Regions from separate parts of the Streptomyces sp. NPDC039465 genome, predicted to be linked through region 3. Evidence: riboswitches for the same ligand, from Rfam matches in the RefSeq annotation. Region 3 holds a riboswitch; each other region holds the start of a gene.
What was found. A riboswitch is a leader RNA that binds a small molecule or an ion and turns the genes downstream of it on or off. The one in region 3 is predicted to bind cobalamin.

Region 1: another riboswitch for cobalamin. It lies ahead of cobN (cobaltochelatase subunit CobN); the one in region 3 lies ahead of ACZ7LT_RS26920 (energy-coupling factor ABC transporter permease).
Region 2: another riboswitch for cobalamin. It lies ahead of ACZ7LT_RS00350 (cobalamin biosynthesis protein); the one in region 3 lies ahead of ACZ7LT_RS26920 (energy-coupling factor ABC transporter permease).

Annotation. Positions count from the first base shown of each region.
Region 1 is NZ_JBVKAP010000004.1:327,360-332,070, forward strand. Features, by position in the region: gene ACZ7LT_RS15965 (cobalamin biosynthesis protein CobG) at 1-551, opposite strand, end outside; cobalamin riboswitch at 1,595-1,735, shown strand; gene cobN (cobaltochelatase subunit CobN) at 1,770-4,711, shown strand, end outside.
Region 2 is NZ_JBVKAP010000001.1:62,949-67,659, forward strand. Features, by position in the region: gene ACZ7LT_RS00335 (class II aldolase/adducin family protein) at 1-466, opposite strand, end outside; gene ACZ7LT_RS00340 (inorganic phosphate transporter) at 734-1,999, shown strand; gene ACZ7LT_RS00345 (hypothetical protein) at 2,012-2,233, shown strand; cobalamin riboswitch at 2,324-2,463, shown strand; gene ACZ7LT_RS00350 (cobalamin biosynthesis protein) at 2,499-3,461, shown strand; gene ACZ7LT_RS00355 (cobyric acid synthase) at 3,458-4,711, shown strand, end outside.
Region 3 is NZ_JBVKAP010000009.1:24,989-29,699, reverse strand. Features, by position in the region: gene ACZ7LT_RS26935 (energy-coupling factor ABC transporter ATP-binding protein) at 1-731, opposite strand, end outside; gene cbiQ (cobalt ECF transporter T component CbiQ) at 728-1,477, opposite strand; gene ACZ7LT_RS26925 (energy-coupling factor ABC transporter substrate-binding protein) at 1,484-1,876, opposite strand; gene ACZ7LT_RS26920 (energy-coupling factor ABC transporter permease) at 1,873-2,577, opposite strand; cobalamin riboswitch at 2,608-2,800, opposite strand; gene ACZ7LT_RS26915 (PTS-dependent dihydroxyacetone kinase phosphotransferase subunit DhaM) at 2,846-3,256, opposite strand; gene dhaL (dihydroxyacetone kinase subunit DhaL) at 3,253-3,864, opposite strand; gene dhaK (dihydroxyacetone kinase subunit DhaK) at 3,873-4,711, opposite strand, start outside.

The DNA.
Region 1 (4,711 bases), on a different contig from region 3:
GAGCGGGCGCCGACGCGCAAGGTCACATGTGACGGTGCTGCGATCAAGGTCACATCCCCGCCGAGCCCGGCCACATCCCCGCGCCCGTCGTCCAGGACGAACAGAAAACGACCGGAAAGCGCCGCCGCCCACGGCCGCCCGCACAGCAGCGCGTCGAGCTCGCGCGCCCACAACTGCACGTCGCCGTGGCCGAGTCCGTCCAGACCGGCGGCCGGGGAGGCCACGATGTTCCGTACCCGCTCATGGGTCTCGGACGGCAACAGCCCCGCGCCCCCGAGCAGCCCGGCCAGCCGCGCCCCGCAGTCCTCACCGAGGCCGCGCAGCTCCACGTTCCCCCGGGAGGTGACGCTGACGCGCCCGTCGCCCAGATCCTCGGCCGCGGTGGCCAGCACCGCCACCTGGGGTGCCGTCAACAAGCCTGCGGGGAGGCGCAGTCGGGCCAGACGGCCGTCGTCGGCGGGGTGCAGCCGGAGCGCCCCGGGGCAGGCGTCACCGCGGTCCCGTATAAGAGGTTCGCCCTGGTCGGGCAGGGTAGGTGGGGTGGGCGACATGGCGGCGAGCATACCGTTCCTCTTGACGCTGGCCAGGGGTGGTCAAATCGTCATGAACCGGCCTGAGCCGGTGCTCCTCCGAACGGTCTTGAGGGGCTGGGAACAGCGCGAGTTGGTCACCTCGGCACGGTCGGGTCTTCTCGCCTTCGTCAGGCGTGCCCGCTGTCCTGGGTGGGCTCACGGTCCCGCGTGGCCCGGGAAGGAGTCCGGTCTGGCCGGTAGCTCTCCTCGTGCTCATCCTCTGGTGAGCGGAGGTCACACCTGGCCGACGCCGGATTCGGTATCCCAGGCCGCGCCTGCCGATCGCCACAGCGGCACCGTGGTGCCCTGTGACGGTGGTTCTGGTCTGCTGCTGGAGGGGGGCTCGCCAGTGCTGAGCGCCCCAGCGGGACGTATAGGCGGGATCGACTGCGATGACGACCAAGCCTTGGCCCCGCGTCTTGCCCTTGCGTCGACCGCACGGGACCGCAAGGCGCTTGCCAATGATCTCGATGGCGCGACGCAAGGATGTGCGCTCGCTGTACAGGCACCGCAGGGAGAGTTGGTACTGGTCCTCACTCGCCCTGGTCATCGCCCCGGCCCAGCGGGAGGATGACACCGCCGTCAGCTTCTTCTTCCGTCCGGCGCGCCGGGTGTCCTTCGCCCGCACATTCCCCAGGGCGATACGCGCAGCGAGATCAACACGCTGGTGGTGCCCGTTGTGCCTGCCGACAGCGGTAAAGACTTCGCTGTCGGCCTCGGTCAGATGTAACCGGTCCCGGATGCGGGCGCCCACAGGCGCGGCGACGGTGAAGCAGGCCGCGATCGGGCGCAGTTCGCTCTTCCTCTCGCGCGCTGCACCTGCCATTTGCCGCCTCGTCTTCCTCAAGCCCTATGAATCGCTGCCGACCATGCCTCCCCCGCGGGAGCAACGTCCGATGAATCCCCCTGCTTCACTCGAACGAGTAGTCGAGTGGTCGCACGTGGCTCGTATTGATGTGAAAAGCCGCGGTCTCTCGTTGTCGACTGCTCTTCCCGGGCTGCTGTGCTGCACTGGGCGGACACGACTTACTATGCAGAACGGCACAGGGTCCCAGGCCCTAGGGAGGAAGCCCGGTGAGAATCCGGCGCGGTCCCGCCACTGTGAGCCGGGGTAGGAGACGAGCCGGTGAGTCAGGAACTCCCGCCGTCCACCAGACCACCCGGGGCGCGGACACCCCGAGGAAGGCCCGCACGCGCATGATCCTGCTGCTGTCGACCTCCGACACCGACCTGCTGAGCGCCCGCGCGGCCGACGGGCCCGTCGCCTACCGGTTTGCCAACCCCTCCCGGCTGCCGCTGGACGACCTGCCCGGGCTGCTGGAGGGTGCCGATCTCGTCGTCGTACGGCTCCTGGGCGGGCTGCGGGCCTGGCAGGAGGGGCTGGACGTGCTCCTCGCCGAGGAGCAGACGCGGCCCGTCGTCGTCCTCACCGGCGAACAGGCCCCCGACGCCCAGCTGATGGCCGCCTCCACCGTTCCCATCGGCGTCGCCACCGAGGCCCACGCCTATCTCGCGCACGGCGGCCCGGCCAACCTGGAGCAGCTCGCCCGCTTCCTCTCCGACACCGTCCTGCTCACCGGCCACGGCTTCGAACCCCCGGCCCCCGCCCCCACCTGGGGCCCCCTGGAGCGCACGGCGAAGAACGACGACGGCCCGCTGATCGCCGTGCTCTACTACCGCGCCCACCACATGAGCGGCAACACCGCCTTCGTCGGCTCCCTCTGCGACGCCGTCGAGGACGCCGGCGCCCGCGCCCTGCCGCTGTACGTGGCGTCGCTGCGCGCCCCCGAGCCCGAACTCCTCGACCAGCTGCGCGGCGCCGACGCGATCGTCACCACCGTCCTCGCCGCCGGCGGCACCAAGCCCGCCGAGGCGCAGGCCGGCGGCGACGAGGAGGCCTGGGACGCGGGGGCGCTCGCCGCCCTGGACGTGCCGATCCTGCAGGCGCTCTGCCTCACCGGCCCGCGCAGCGCCTGGGAGGAGAGCGACGAGGGCCTGTCCCCGCTGGACGCCGCAAGCCAGGTCGCCGTCCCCGAGTTCGACGGCCGGCTGATCACCGTCCCGTTCTCCTTCAAGGAGATCGACGAGGACGGCCTGCCCGCGTACGTCGCCGACCCCGAGCGCGCCGCCCGCGTCGCCGGGATCGCCGTGCGCCACGCCAAGCTGCGCCACATCCCCAACGCCGACAAGCGCCTCGCGCTGGTCCTGTCCGCGTACCCCACCAAGCACTCCCGCATCGGCAACGCCGTCGGCCTCGACACCCCCGCCTCCGCCGTGGCTCTCCTGCGCAGGCTCCGTGAGGAGGGCTACGACTTCGGCCCGGTCGAGGACATCCCCGGCCTGGTCTCCGGCGACGGCGACGAGCTGATCTACGCCCTGATCGAGGCCGGCGGCCACGACCAGGACTGGCTCACCGAGGAGCAGCTGGCGAAGAACCCGGTCCGGATCCCGGCCGCCGACTACAAGCGGTGGTACGCCACCCTGCCGGCGGAGCTCAGGGAACAGGTCGAGGAGCACTGGGGCCCGCCGCCCGGCGAGATGTTCCTGGACCGCTCGCGCAACCCGGAGGGCGACATCGTCCTCGCGGCGCTGCGCCGCGGGAACCTGCTCGTCCTGATCCAGCCGCCGCGCGGCTTCGGCGAGAACCCGATCGCGATCTACCACGACCCCGATCTGCCGCCGTCCCACCACTACCTCGCCGCCTACCGCTGGATCGCGGCCTCCGCCGCCGACGGCGGTTTCGGCGCGGACGCGATGGTCCACCTCGGCAAGCACGGCAACCTTGAGTGGCTGCCCGGCAAGAACGCCGGCCTGTCCGCCGCCTGCGGCCCGGACGCGGCCCTCGGCGACCTGCCGCTGATCTACCCGTTCCTGGTCAACGACCCGGGCGAGGGCACCCAGGCCAAGCGCCGGGTCCACGCCACCCTGGTCGACCACCTCGTCCCGCCGATGGCGCGCGCCGACTCCTACGGTGACATTGCACGCCTGGAACAGCTCCTGGACGAGTACGCCCAGATCTCCTCGATGGACCCGGCGAAGCTGCCCGCGATCCGGGCCCAGATCTGGACCCTGATCCAGGCCGCCAAGCTCGACCACGACCTGGGGATGGACGACCGCCCCGACGACGACGGCTTCGACGACTTCCTGCTGCACGTCGACGGCTGGCTGTGCGAGGTCAAGGACGCGCAGATCCGCGACGGCCTGCATGTCCTCGGCGGCGCCCCGACCGGCCCCGAGCGGGTCAACCTGGTCCTGTCGATCCTGCGCGCCCGCCAGATCTGGGGCGGCACGCAGGCCCTGCCCGGCCTGCGGGAGGCCCTCGGCCTGGACGAGTCGGCCGCCACCCGCACCACCGCCGACGAGGCGGAGGCGAAGGCGCGCGTGCTGGTGGAGGCGATGGAGGCCGCCGGCTGGGCGGTCGAGGCCGTGCCGGCCGTCGCCGAGGGCCACGGCCCGGACGTGGCCGCCGTGCTGCGGTTCGCCGCCGAGCAGGTCGTCCCCCGGCTCGCCGCCACCACCGACGAACTCACCCACGCGGTCCACGCGTTGAACGGCGGCTTCGTCCCGGCCGGCCCGTCCGGCTCCCCGCTGCGGGGCCTGGTCAACGTGCTCCCCACCGGCCGCAACTTCTACTCGGTCGACCCGAAGGCGGTGCCGTCCCGGCTCGCCTGGGAGACCGGGCAGGCGCTCGCCGAGTCGCTCCTGGAGCGCTACCGCACCGACAACGGCGAGTGGCCGACGTCGGTGGGCCTGTCCCTGTGGGGCACCAGCGCGATGCGCACGGCCGGTGACGACGTCGCCGAGGCCCTGGCGCTGCTCGGCATCCGCCCGCGCTGGGACGACGCCTCGCGCCGGGTGAACGGCCTGGAGCCGATCCCGCTCGCCGAGCTGGGCCGCCCCCGCATCGACGTGACCCTGCGCATCTCGGGCTTCTTCCGGGACGCGTTCCCGCACACGATCGGCCTCCTCGACGACGCCGTACGCCTGGCGGCCTCGCTCGACGAGCCGGCCGAGCAGAACTTCGTCCGCGCCCACACCCAGGCCGACCTGGCCGAGCACGGCGACGAGCGGCGCGCCACGACCCGTATCTTCGGCTCCCGGCCGGGCACCTACGGCGCGGGCATCCTCCAGCTGATCGA
Region 2 (4,711 bases), on a different contig from region 3:
GGAGGCAGCCGGTGCGGCCGTCGAGGGCGTCGAGCACGTGGCCGGCGAGCTCCTCGGTGCCGTAGAGGGCGTACGGGGCGACGCGGACGGGGCCGCCGAGGGCGCCGGTCATGTAGTGCACGGCGGGGAGCTCGGGGACGAGGGTGGAGACGGCGGTGGCGTGGACGGCGTGGGTGTGGACGACGGCGGCGGCGGAGGTGTTCCGGTAGACGGCCAGGTGCATGGGCAGCTCGCTGGTGGGCGGGAGCGTGCCGCGCACGGGCCGCCCGTCGAGGCCGACGGCGAGGAGGTCCTCGTCGGCGAGACGGTCGTAGGGCACCGCGCTCGGGGTCACCAGGACGAGGTCCCCGACGCGGACGGAGACATTGCCCGACGTGCCGACGACGAGTCCGTCGGTGACGGTCCTGCGGGCCGTGGCCACGAGCTCCCGCCAGGCCTCTTCGAGAGTCTGTTCCATGGGGTCCATGGGGTGATCGTGCCAGCCGGGGGGTGCGGCCGCGGCAACGTGATCAGTATCTCTTCCGGGGTGCGGGGCAGACCGGCCGAAGAGACCCGCAAGAGCCCGAAAGCCGCGTCCTGCCCCGAAACCACGGGCCGGAGGGCCGCTTCGAACGGGAAGCGGAGGGACATGCACCCGAATGGGGACACCACCACAACCCTCCCAGTTCACCTTCCGTTCACTCAGGTTGCCTACGTTCATCCAGCCACTGACGTCAAACGATTGCCTGGGTAAATGGAACACATCACGCTGCTGCTCGCGATTGTGGTCGTGACAGCTCTCGTGTTCGATTTCACGAACGGTTTCCACGACACCGCCAACGCGATGGCGACGACCATCTCGACCGGTGCCCTCAAGCCCAAGACGGCGGTGGCCATGTCCGCCGTGCTCAACCTGGTCGGCGCGTTCCTGTCGGTGGAGGTTGCCAAGACGATCTCCAAGGGGCTCGTCAACGAGGAGGGCATCCAGCCCGAAGTCATCCTCGCCGCGCTCGTCGGCGCGATCCTCTGGAACCTGGTGACCTGGCTGGTCGGTCTGCCGTCCAGCTCCTCCCACGCCCTGATGGGCGGCCTCATCGGCGCGACCATCGCCGCGATCGGCGTCAGTGGCGTCAACGGCGGGATCGTCGTGACCAAGGTGCTCATCCCGGCGATCGCCGCGCCGCTGGTCGCCGGCCTGGCCGCGATGTTCGCCGCCCGCCTGACCTACCGCCTCGACAAGAACGCGGACCGCAAGACGACCGAGAAGGGCTACCGGGCCGGTCAGATCGCGTCCGCCGGTCTCGTCTCCCTCGCCCACGGCACGAACGACGCCCAGAAGACCATGGGCATCATCACCCTCGCCCTGGTCGCCGGCGGCGTCCTCGTCCCCGGCTCCAACCCGCCCGTCTGGGTCATCGTCTCCGCCGGTGTGGCGATCGCGCTCGGCACCTACCTCGGCGGCTGGCGCATCATCCGCACGATGGGCAAGGGCCTCACGGACCTCCAGCCGCAGCAGGGCTTCGCCGCCCAGACCAGCGCGGCCACCGTCATCCTGGCCTCCTCCAGCCTGGGCTTCTCCCTGTCGACCACGCACTCCTGCTCCGGCGCCGTCATGGGCGCGGGTCTGGGCCGCAAGGGCGGTGTCGTCCGCTGGTCGACCGCCACCCGGATGTTCGTCGCCTGGGGCCTGACCCTTCCGGCCGCGGGCCTGGTCGGGGCCGGAGCCGAGTACGTCGCCAGCCAGGGCGAGTGGGGCGTCTACGCCGTCGCGGCCTTCCTGGTCGCCTCCTGCGTCGCCATCTGGCTCGTCTCCCGCCGCCAGGTGGTCGACCACACCAACGTCAACGACGTCAGCCCCGACGCCGAGCCCGCGGGTGTCGTGACCACCGCCATCGCGGCTGTCACCCCGCCGCCGGCCGGCTCTGTCGCCGCCGTCGCGGACGAGGACCTGAAGACCACCATCCCCACGCCGGCCCCCACGGACCCGGCCGCTCCCACGGCCCCCGCCGCCGCGCTGTAAGGAACGAACCACATGAAGATCGACTGGGCAGCTCTCGGCTCCGTCTTCGGAGTCAGCCTCGTGGCGACCGTCGCCCTCGTGGGCCTGTTCACCCTCGGCATCGTCGGCCTCTCCAAGCAGGAGTCGGCCGCCGCCCAGGGAGGCTCCGCCACCCTGGCCCGTACCGGCGCCTACGCCTGCTTCGCGCTCTGCGCGGCGGCCGTGGCGTACGGCATCTATCTGATCGTCGTCTGACCACGGCGCTCCACGGCATACGGAAGGGCGGGCCGCACCACAAGGTGCGGCCCGCCCTTCCGTATGCGCAGGTCAAGGGTGAGTTGACGGGCCTTCGGGCAGCGTGGTGGACTGCCGGGGCCATTACGGCGGCAGTAGAGGAAGTCCGGTGCGAATCCGGCGCGGTCCCGCCACTGTGACCGGGGAGCTGATCCCCGGGAGCCAGGAACTCTCACCGCCGGTCACGTCGAGCCAGGGCGCGGACCCTGAGTGAGGACATTGCGCCATGCCTGGCCGCAGCAGAGCGACCGCTGTCTACGCGTACGGGGCCACCGCAGGCCTGGTGGCCGATCTCGTCCTGGGGGACCCCCGCCGGGGCCATCCCGTCGCCGCCTTCGGCCGGGCCGCCGGAGCCGTCGAGCGCGCGCTCTGGCGCGACCATCGCGGCTGGGGCGCACTGCACACCGCCGTCTGCGCCGGAGGAGCCGCCGCCGCGGGCGCGCTCGCGGCCCGCGCCGTACGCGGCCACGGCGCCGCGTCCGTCGCCCTGACCGCGGCCTGCGTCTGGTCCGTCGTGGGCGGTACGTCCCTGGGCCGCGAGGCCCGCGCCATCGGCGGGGCGCTCGCCGCCGCGGACCTGGAGGTCGCCCGGGAGCGGCTGCCGCATCTGTGCGGCCGGGACCCGCAGGCCCTGGACGGTCCCGGGATCGCCCGCGCGGTGGTGGAGTCCGTCGCCGAGAACACCTCCGACGCCGTCGTGGGCGCGCTGGTGTGGGGCGCGGTGGCCGGGGTGCCCGGTCTGGTCGGGTTCCGGGCCGTGAACACCCTGGACGCCATGGTGGGCCACAAGTCGCCGCGCCACCGCCGCTTCGGCTGGGCCTCGGCCCGCCTCGACGACCTCGCCGGCTGGCCCGGAGCCCGGCTCACCGCCGCCCTGGCCACGGCCGCCGGCGGCGACCCGCGCGGCGCGCTGCGGGCCTGGCGGGCCGACGCGGACCGGCACCCGAGCCCCAACGCCGGCCCGGTGGAGGCCTCGTTCGCGGGCGCCCTCGGCGTACGGCTCGGCGGCACCCTCTCGTACGGCGGCCGGGTCGAGCACCGGCCCGTCCTCAACGGCGACGGCCGGGACGTCGAGGTGGCGGACATCGAACGCGCGGTGCGGCTGTCGCGCCGGGTGAGCGCGCTGGCCCTGGCCGCGTGCGTGGGCGGGCGGCTGGCCGTGACGGCCATGAAGCGGAGGCGTACATGAGGGGCGGGAGCGGGGGCGGCCTCGGCGGCGGGCTGATGGTCGCCGGGACCACGTCGGACGCGGGCAAGAGCGTCGTGACCGCCGGCATCTGCCGCTGGCTGGTCCGCAAGGGCGTCAAGGTCGCGCCGTTCAAGGGGCAGAACATGTCCCTGAACTCCTTCGTCACCCGTGAGGGCGCGGAGATCGGCCGGGCGCAGGCCATGCAGGCGCAGGCCGCGCGCGTGGAGCCGACGGCGCTGATGAACCCGGTCCTGCTGAAGCCCGGCAGCGACCGCTCCAGCCAGGTGGTGCTCATGGGCAAGCCGGTCGGCGAGATGAGCGCCCGCGGCTACCACGGCGGACGGCAGCGCGAGCTGTACGAGCCGGTGGTGGCGTGCCTGGAGGAGCTGCGGGGCACGTATGACGCCGTGATCTGCGAGGGGGCCGGAAGTCCGGCGGAGATCAATCTACGCCGCACCGACATCGTGAACATGGGCATCGCGCGCGCCGCGCGCTTCCCCGTCGTGGTGGTCGGGGACATCGACCGCGGCGGGGTGTTCGCCCAGTTCTTCGGTACGACGGCGCTGCTCGCGCCCGAGGACCAGGAGCTGGTCGCCGGCTATCTCGTGAACAAGTTCCGGGGCGATGTGACGCTCCTGACGCCGGGGCTCGACATGCTGAAGGGGCTCACGGGACGGCCGACGTTCGGGGTCCTGCCGTACGCCCACGGGCTCGGCATCGACGAGGAGGACGGGCTGCGGGTGCCCCTGCGGGGCGCGGTCCGCGAGTCGGTGGTGGCGCCGCCGGTCGGTGCGGACGTGCTGCGGGTCGCCGTGTGCGCGGTCCCCCTGATGTCCAACTTCACCGACGTGGACGCGCTCGCCGCGGAGCCCGGTGTGGTGGTGCGGTTCGTGGACCGGGCCGAGGAGCTCGTCGACGCGGACCTGGTCGTCGTCCCCGGCACCCGCGGGACGGTGAAGGCGCTGGCCTGGCTGCGCGAGCGCGGCCTCGCCGACGCGATCGGGCGCCGGGCGGCCGAGGGCCGGCCGGTGCTGGGCATCTGCGGCGGCTTCCAGGCCCTGGCGGAGCGGATCGTGGACGACGTCGAGTCCCGGGCCGGTGAGGTCGAGGGGCTCGGGCTGCTGCCCGTGGACGTACGGTTCGCCCGCGAGAAGACCCTCGCCCGGCCGGTGGGCGAGGCGCTCGGGGAGCGGGTCGAGGGGTACGAGATCCACCACGGCGTCGCCGACGTGCGCGGTGGCGAGCCGTTC
Region 3 (4,711 bases):
GGCCGCCGCAGCCGCGCCGCGTCCAGCAGCGCGTCGTCGGCCAGGAGCTCCGCGATCGGGCCGGTCCGCAGCCCCTGGGGCGAGAGCACCGCCGCGTCGTCCGCCCAGCGCAACGCCAGATCCACGTCGTGCGTCGCCATCACCACCGTCGTCCCGGACGCCCGCAGCCGGGCCAGCGCCTCCAGCAGCCGCTCCTGCCCGTGCGGGTCGAGCCCGGCCGTCGGCTCGTCCATGATCAGCACCCGGGGCCGCATGGCGACGGCGCCCGCGATGGCGGCCCGCTTGCGCTGCCCGTATGACAGCAGATGCGTCGGCCGGTCCGCCAGCGCCACGATGTCCAGCGCCTCCAAGGCCTCGGCCACCCGGGCCCGTACCTCCTCCTCGGCCAGCCCCAGATTCATCGGCCCGAACGACACGTCCTGCTCGACCGAGGCCGCGAACAGCTGGTCGTCCGGGTCCTGCACGACCAGCTGCACGGTCGTCCGCAGCCGGGTAAGACCCTTGCGGTCGTACGACACATCCTCGCCGTCGAGCAGCAGCCGGCCCCGGCCCACCCGCAGCCCGCCGCTGAGCAGCCGCAGCAGCGTCGTCTTGCCGCTGCCGTTGCGGCCGAGCAGCGCCATCGCCCGGCCCCGCGGTACGGCGAAGGAGATCCCCTCCAGGACGGGCGGGCCGTCCTCATAGGCGAAACCCGCCCCGACCAGCTCAACAACAGGCGACTCAGGGCTCACGGCAGGGACCTTTCCAGTACGAGAGTGACGGCGACCAGACCCGCGAGGAGCGCCCCGGTCGCGGCGAGGAAACGGCGGGAGACGACGGCCTCGGGCACCAGCACCCGCAGCGTGCCGTCGTAGCCGCGCCCGGCGAGACCGCCCTGCAGCCGCTGGGCCCGGTCGAAGGCGCGGACGAACGCGGTCGCGCCGAGCCCGGCCAGCGAGCGCCAGGCCGCTGCCCGGGTGGTCAGCCCCAGCCGCGCGGCCTGCGCCTGCCGGATCCGGGCCATGGCGTCGAGGAGCAGAAAGCTGATCCGGTACATGACCAGGGCGACATCCACCACGGGCGCCGGAACCCCGGCCCGTACCAGCCGCGGCAGCACGTCGGAGACCGGTGTCGTGAAGGCGAACAGCAGCACCCCGAGCGACGCGGACGAGGTCCGCAGCAGCAGCTCGCCGGCCCGCACCGGCCCGTCGGGGGCCAGGGTGACGAACCCCTCCGCCCCGCCGACCTGGAAGAGCAGCGGCACCGCCCCCGTCACACAGAAACCCAGCGGGATCCGGAATGCCCGCCACAGCTGGCGCGGCGCGACCCCCGCCGGGCCAAGGAGAACCGCCAGCGTGACGGCCGCGACCAGCACGGCCCCCGGCCACGGCGGCAGACAGACCGCGCACAGGGTCAGTCCGAAGCCGAGCGCGGCCTTCTCGCACGGATGACGGCGGCGCCAGCGACTGCTGTGCGCCGCCGCGTCGATGGGCAGCACCGGCGGCTAGGGGAGCGGATGACCGGCGGCGGATCCGTCACGGGCACCGTCGCCGGTCCCGTGCGCCTCGGCCACCTCGTGGTGCTCGGCGGCCTTGGCCCGGGCCTCGCCCTGGCGGCGGCCCCTGCGCAGCCCGAAGTAGTACGCGAGGACTCCGGCGCCGATCGCCGCCTGGAGGGAGAACAGCGCCGACTCGATCTCGCCGGACGGCGGCTCGTACAGCGGGCTGAACCACGGCTCGTAGTCCGGCTCGATCTCCGTGATCGCCGCCTCGGCCTCGCCGTCGGCGCCGGCGAACGGCTCCTCCTTGTGGTCGCCGAGCCCCAGCACCAGCGGCAGGACGGCGAGCGCCGCCACGACGAGCAGCAGCAGTGTGTTGATCTTCGCGTTACGGCTCATCGGACCGCGGCCTCCGTCGTCGTGTCGCCCTTGCGCCCGCCCTGGAGCAGCACGCCGAGCCGGGTCAGTTCACCCTTGCTGGACTGGATCAGCAGCCGCATCACCAGGACGGTGAGCAGGCCCTCGCTGACCGCCAGCGGGATCTGGGTGACGGCGAAGATGGAACCGAACTTGGCCAGCGCGCCCAGGAAGCCGCTGCTCGGGTCGGGGAACGCCAGGGCGAGCTGGACGCTGGTGACGCAGTACGTCACCAGATCCGCGACGAACGCGCCGAAGAACACGCTCACCATCAGCGGCACGTCGAAGCGGCGCAGCAGCCAGTACACCCCGAAGCCGGCCCATGGCCCGGCGATCGCCATCGAGAAGACGTTGGCGCCCAGGGTGGTCAGACCGCCGTGCGCGAGCAGCAGCGCCTGGAAGAGCAGTGTGATCGTGCCAAGCACCGCCATGATCGGCGGCCGGAAGAGGATCGCGCCCAGACCCGTCCCGGTCGGATGCGAGCAACTGCCCGTCACCGACGGAATCTTCAGGGCGGAGAGCACGAAGGTGAAGGCGCCCGACGCGCCGAGCAGCAGAGTGGACTCGGGATTGGCCTTGACCTCGCGGGTCAGGGCACGTACGCCGTGGACGACGAAGGGAGCGGACGCGACGCCCCAGGCGGCCGCGTGCAACGGGGGCAGATACCCCTCGGCTATATGCATGGTTGGGAGACCCTCTCCAGCACCTCGTGGATGGACTGACGCGCCTTGGCCGGTCTCCTGGCTGACGGGTCCTGCCGCCCGGGCTCCGCCTTCCCGGACGCCGCGGTCTCCCGCGGCGGTCCAGTGGCTTCCTTGCGGAGGGAGCCGGACTTCCCGATCACAGTGGCGAGGGCCGCACCGGTACTTCACCGGTTTCCCGTTCACCAAGGCGGTGTGACACTAGTGCGTTGACCTGCTGCATCACAAGCCGCGCACGGATGCGTACGCATCATGACTTGCGGTACGCGTACGCCTCCCCGGCCGCCGCCTCTACCGCGTCCAGGTCCCCGCCGGCCGACGCCGTGACGACCGCCGCGACGGCGCCCTCCACGAACGGCGCGTCCACCAGCCGGGTCTCCTCGGGCAGTTCGTCCCCCTCGGCGAGCAGCGCCTTCACCGTCAGTACGGCGCTGCCCAGGTCGGCCAGGACCGCGACGCCCGCGCCCCGGTCGACCGCCCGCGCGGCCTCGGTGATCAGCTCCACGCTGGTGCCGAGCCCGCCGTCCGGCGCCCCGCCGGCCGGGGCGACGGGTGCGGTGGCGCCGCCCGCCGCCAGCCCCACGGCCAGCTCGGCGACGGCGGCCGCGACCTGCGCGCTGTGCGACACCAGCACGATCCCGACCGGTCCTACGGCGCTCACCGGGCCACCTCTTCCAGGGCCGCGACGAGCAGCGCCGACGAGGTCGCCCCCGGGTCCTGATGCCCCACACTGCGCTCGCCGAGATAACTGGCCCTGCCCTTGCGCGCCCGCAGCGGTACGGTAGCCAGCGCGCCCTCCTCGGCGGCCTCCCGCGCCGCCGTGAACGACTGGCCGAGCGCCGAGGCCGCCGGCTCCAGGGCGTCCAGCATCGTCTTGTCCCCGGCCACGGCGCCGCCGAGCTGGGCGACCGCGGCCACGCCCGTACGCAGCGCCTCGGCCAGCTGGTCGCGGCTGACCTCGGAGGCCTCACCCAGCGCCTTGCCGGTGCTCCGCAGCAGCGTCCCGTACAGCGGCCCGGACGCCCCGCCGACGGTCGAGATCAACTGCCGCCCCGCCAGGGTCAGTACGGCCCCGGGCGTGGCGGGCTCCTCCTTGTCGAGGGCGGCGGCGACGGCGGCGAAACCGCGCCGCATGTTGGTGCCGTGATCGGCGTCGCCGATGGCCGAGTCCAGTTCGGTGAGCCGGTCGGCCTCACGGTCGACGGCGGCCGCGGCGGTGGTCAGCCAGCGCCGGAAGAAGAGCGCGTCCAGAGCGGTCGGGTCGGACATGGCGGCCCTCACCGTCCCCAGCGCAGGGCGGGCGTCTTCACCGGCGCGTCCCACAGTCGCAGCAGCTCCTCGTCGGCCTGGCAGAGGGTGACGGAGCAGCCGGCCATGTCAAGCGAGGTCACATAGTTCCCCACGAGCGTTCGGGCGACCGACACCCCCCGCTCGCTGAGCACCCGCTGCACCTCCGCGTTGAACCCGTACAGCTCGAGCAGCGGTGTCGCGCCCATGCCGTTGACCAGGACCAGCACCGGGCCGCCGGGCCGCAGATCGTCCAGGACGGCGTCGACGGCGAGGTCCGCGATCTCCCGCGACGTCATCATGGCGCGCCGCTCACGCCCCGGCTCGCCATGGATCCCGATCCCCAACTCCAGCTCGCCGGGGGCGAGATCGAAGGTGGGGCTGCCCTTGGCCGGAGTGGTGCAGGCGCTCAGCGCCACCCCGAAACTCCGCGACCTCTCGTTCACCCGCCGCGCGACGCTTTCCACCAGCTCCAGAGGCTGCCCCTCCTCGGCCGCCGCGCCCGCGATCTTCTCCACGAACAGGGTGGCGCCGGTGCCCCGCCGTCCGGCGGTGTAGAGGCTGTCGGTCACCGCCACGTCGTCGTTGACGAGGACCTTGGCGATCTGGATGCCCTCGTCCTCGGCGAGCTCGGCGGCCATGTCGAAGTTGAGGACGTCCCCCGTGTAGTTCTTGACCACGAACAGCACCCCGGCCCCGCTGTCCACGGCGGCCGCGGCCCGCACCATCTGATCGGGCACCGGGGAGGTGAACACCTCCCCGGGGCAGGCGGCCGCCAGCATCCCGGGCCCCACGAACCCCGCGTGCAGCGGCTCATGCCCGGACCCGC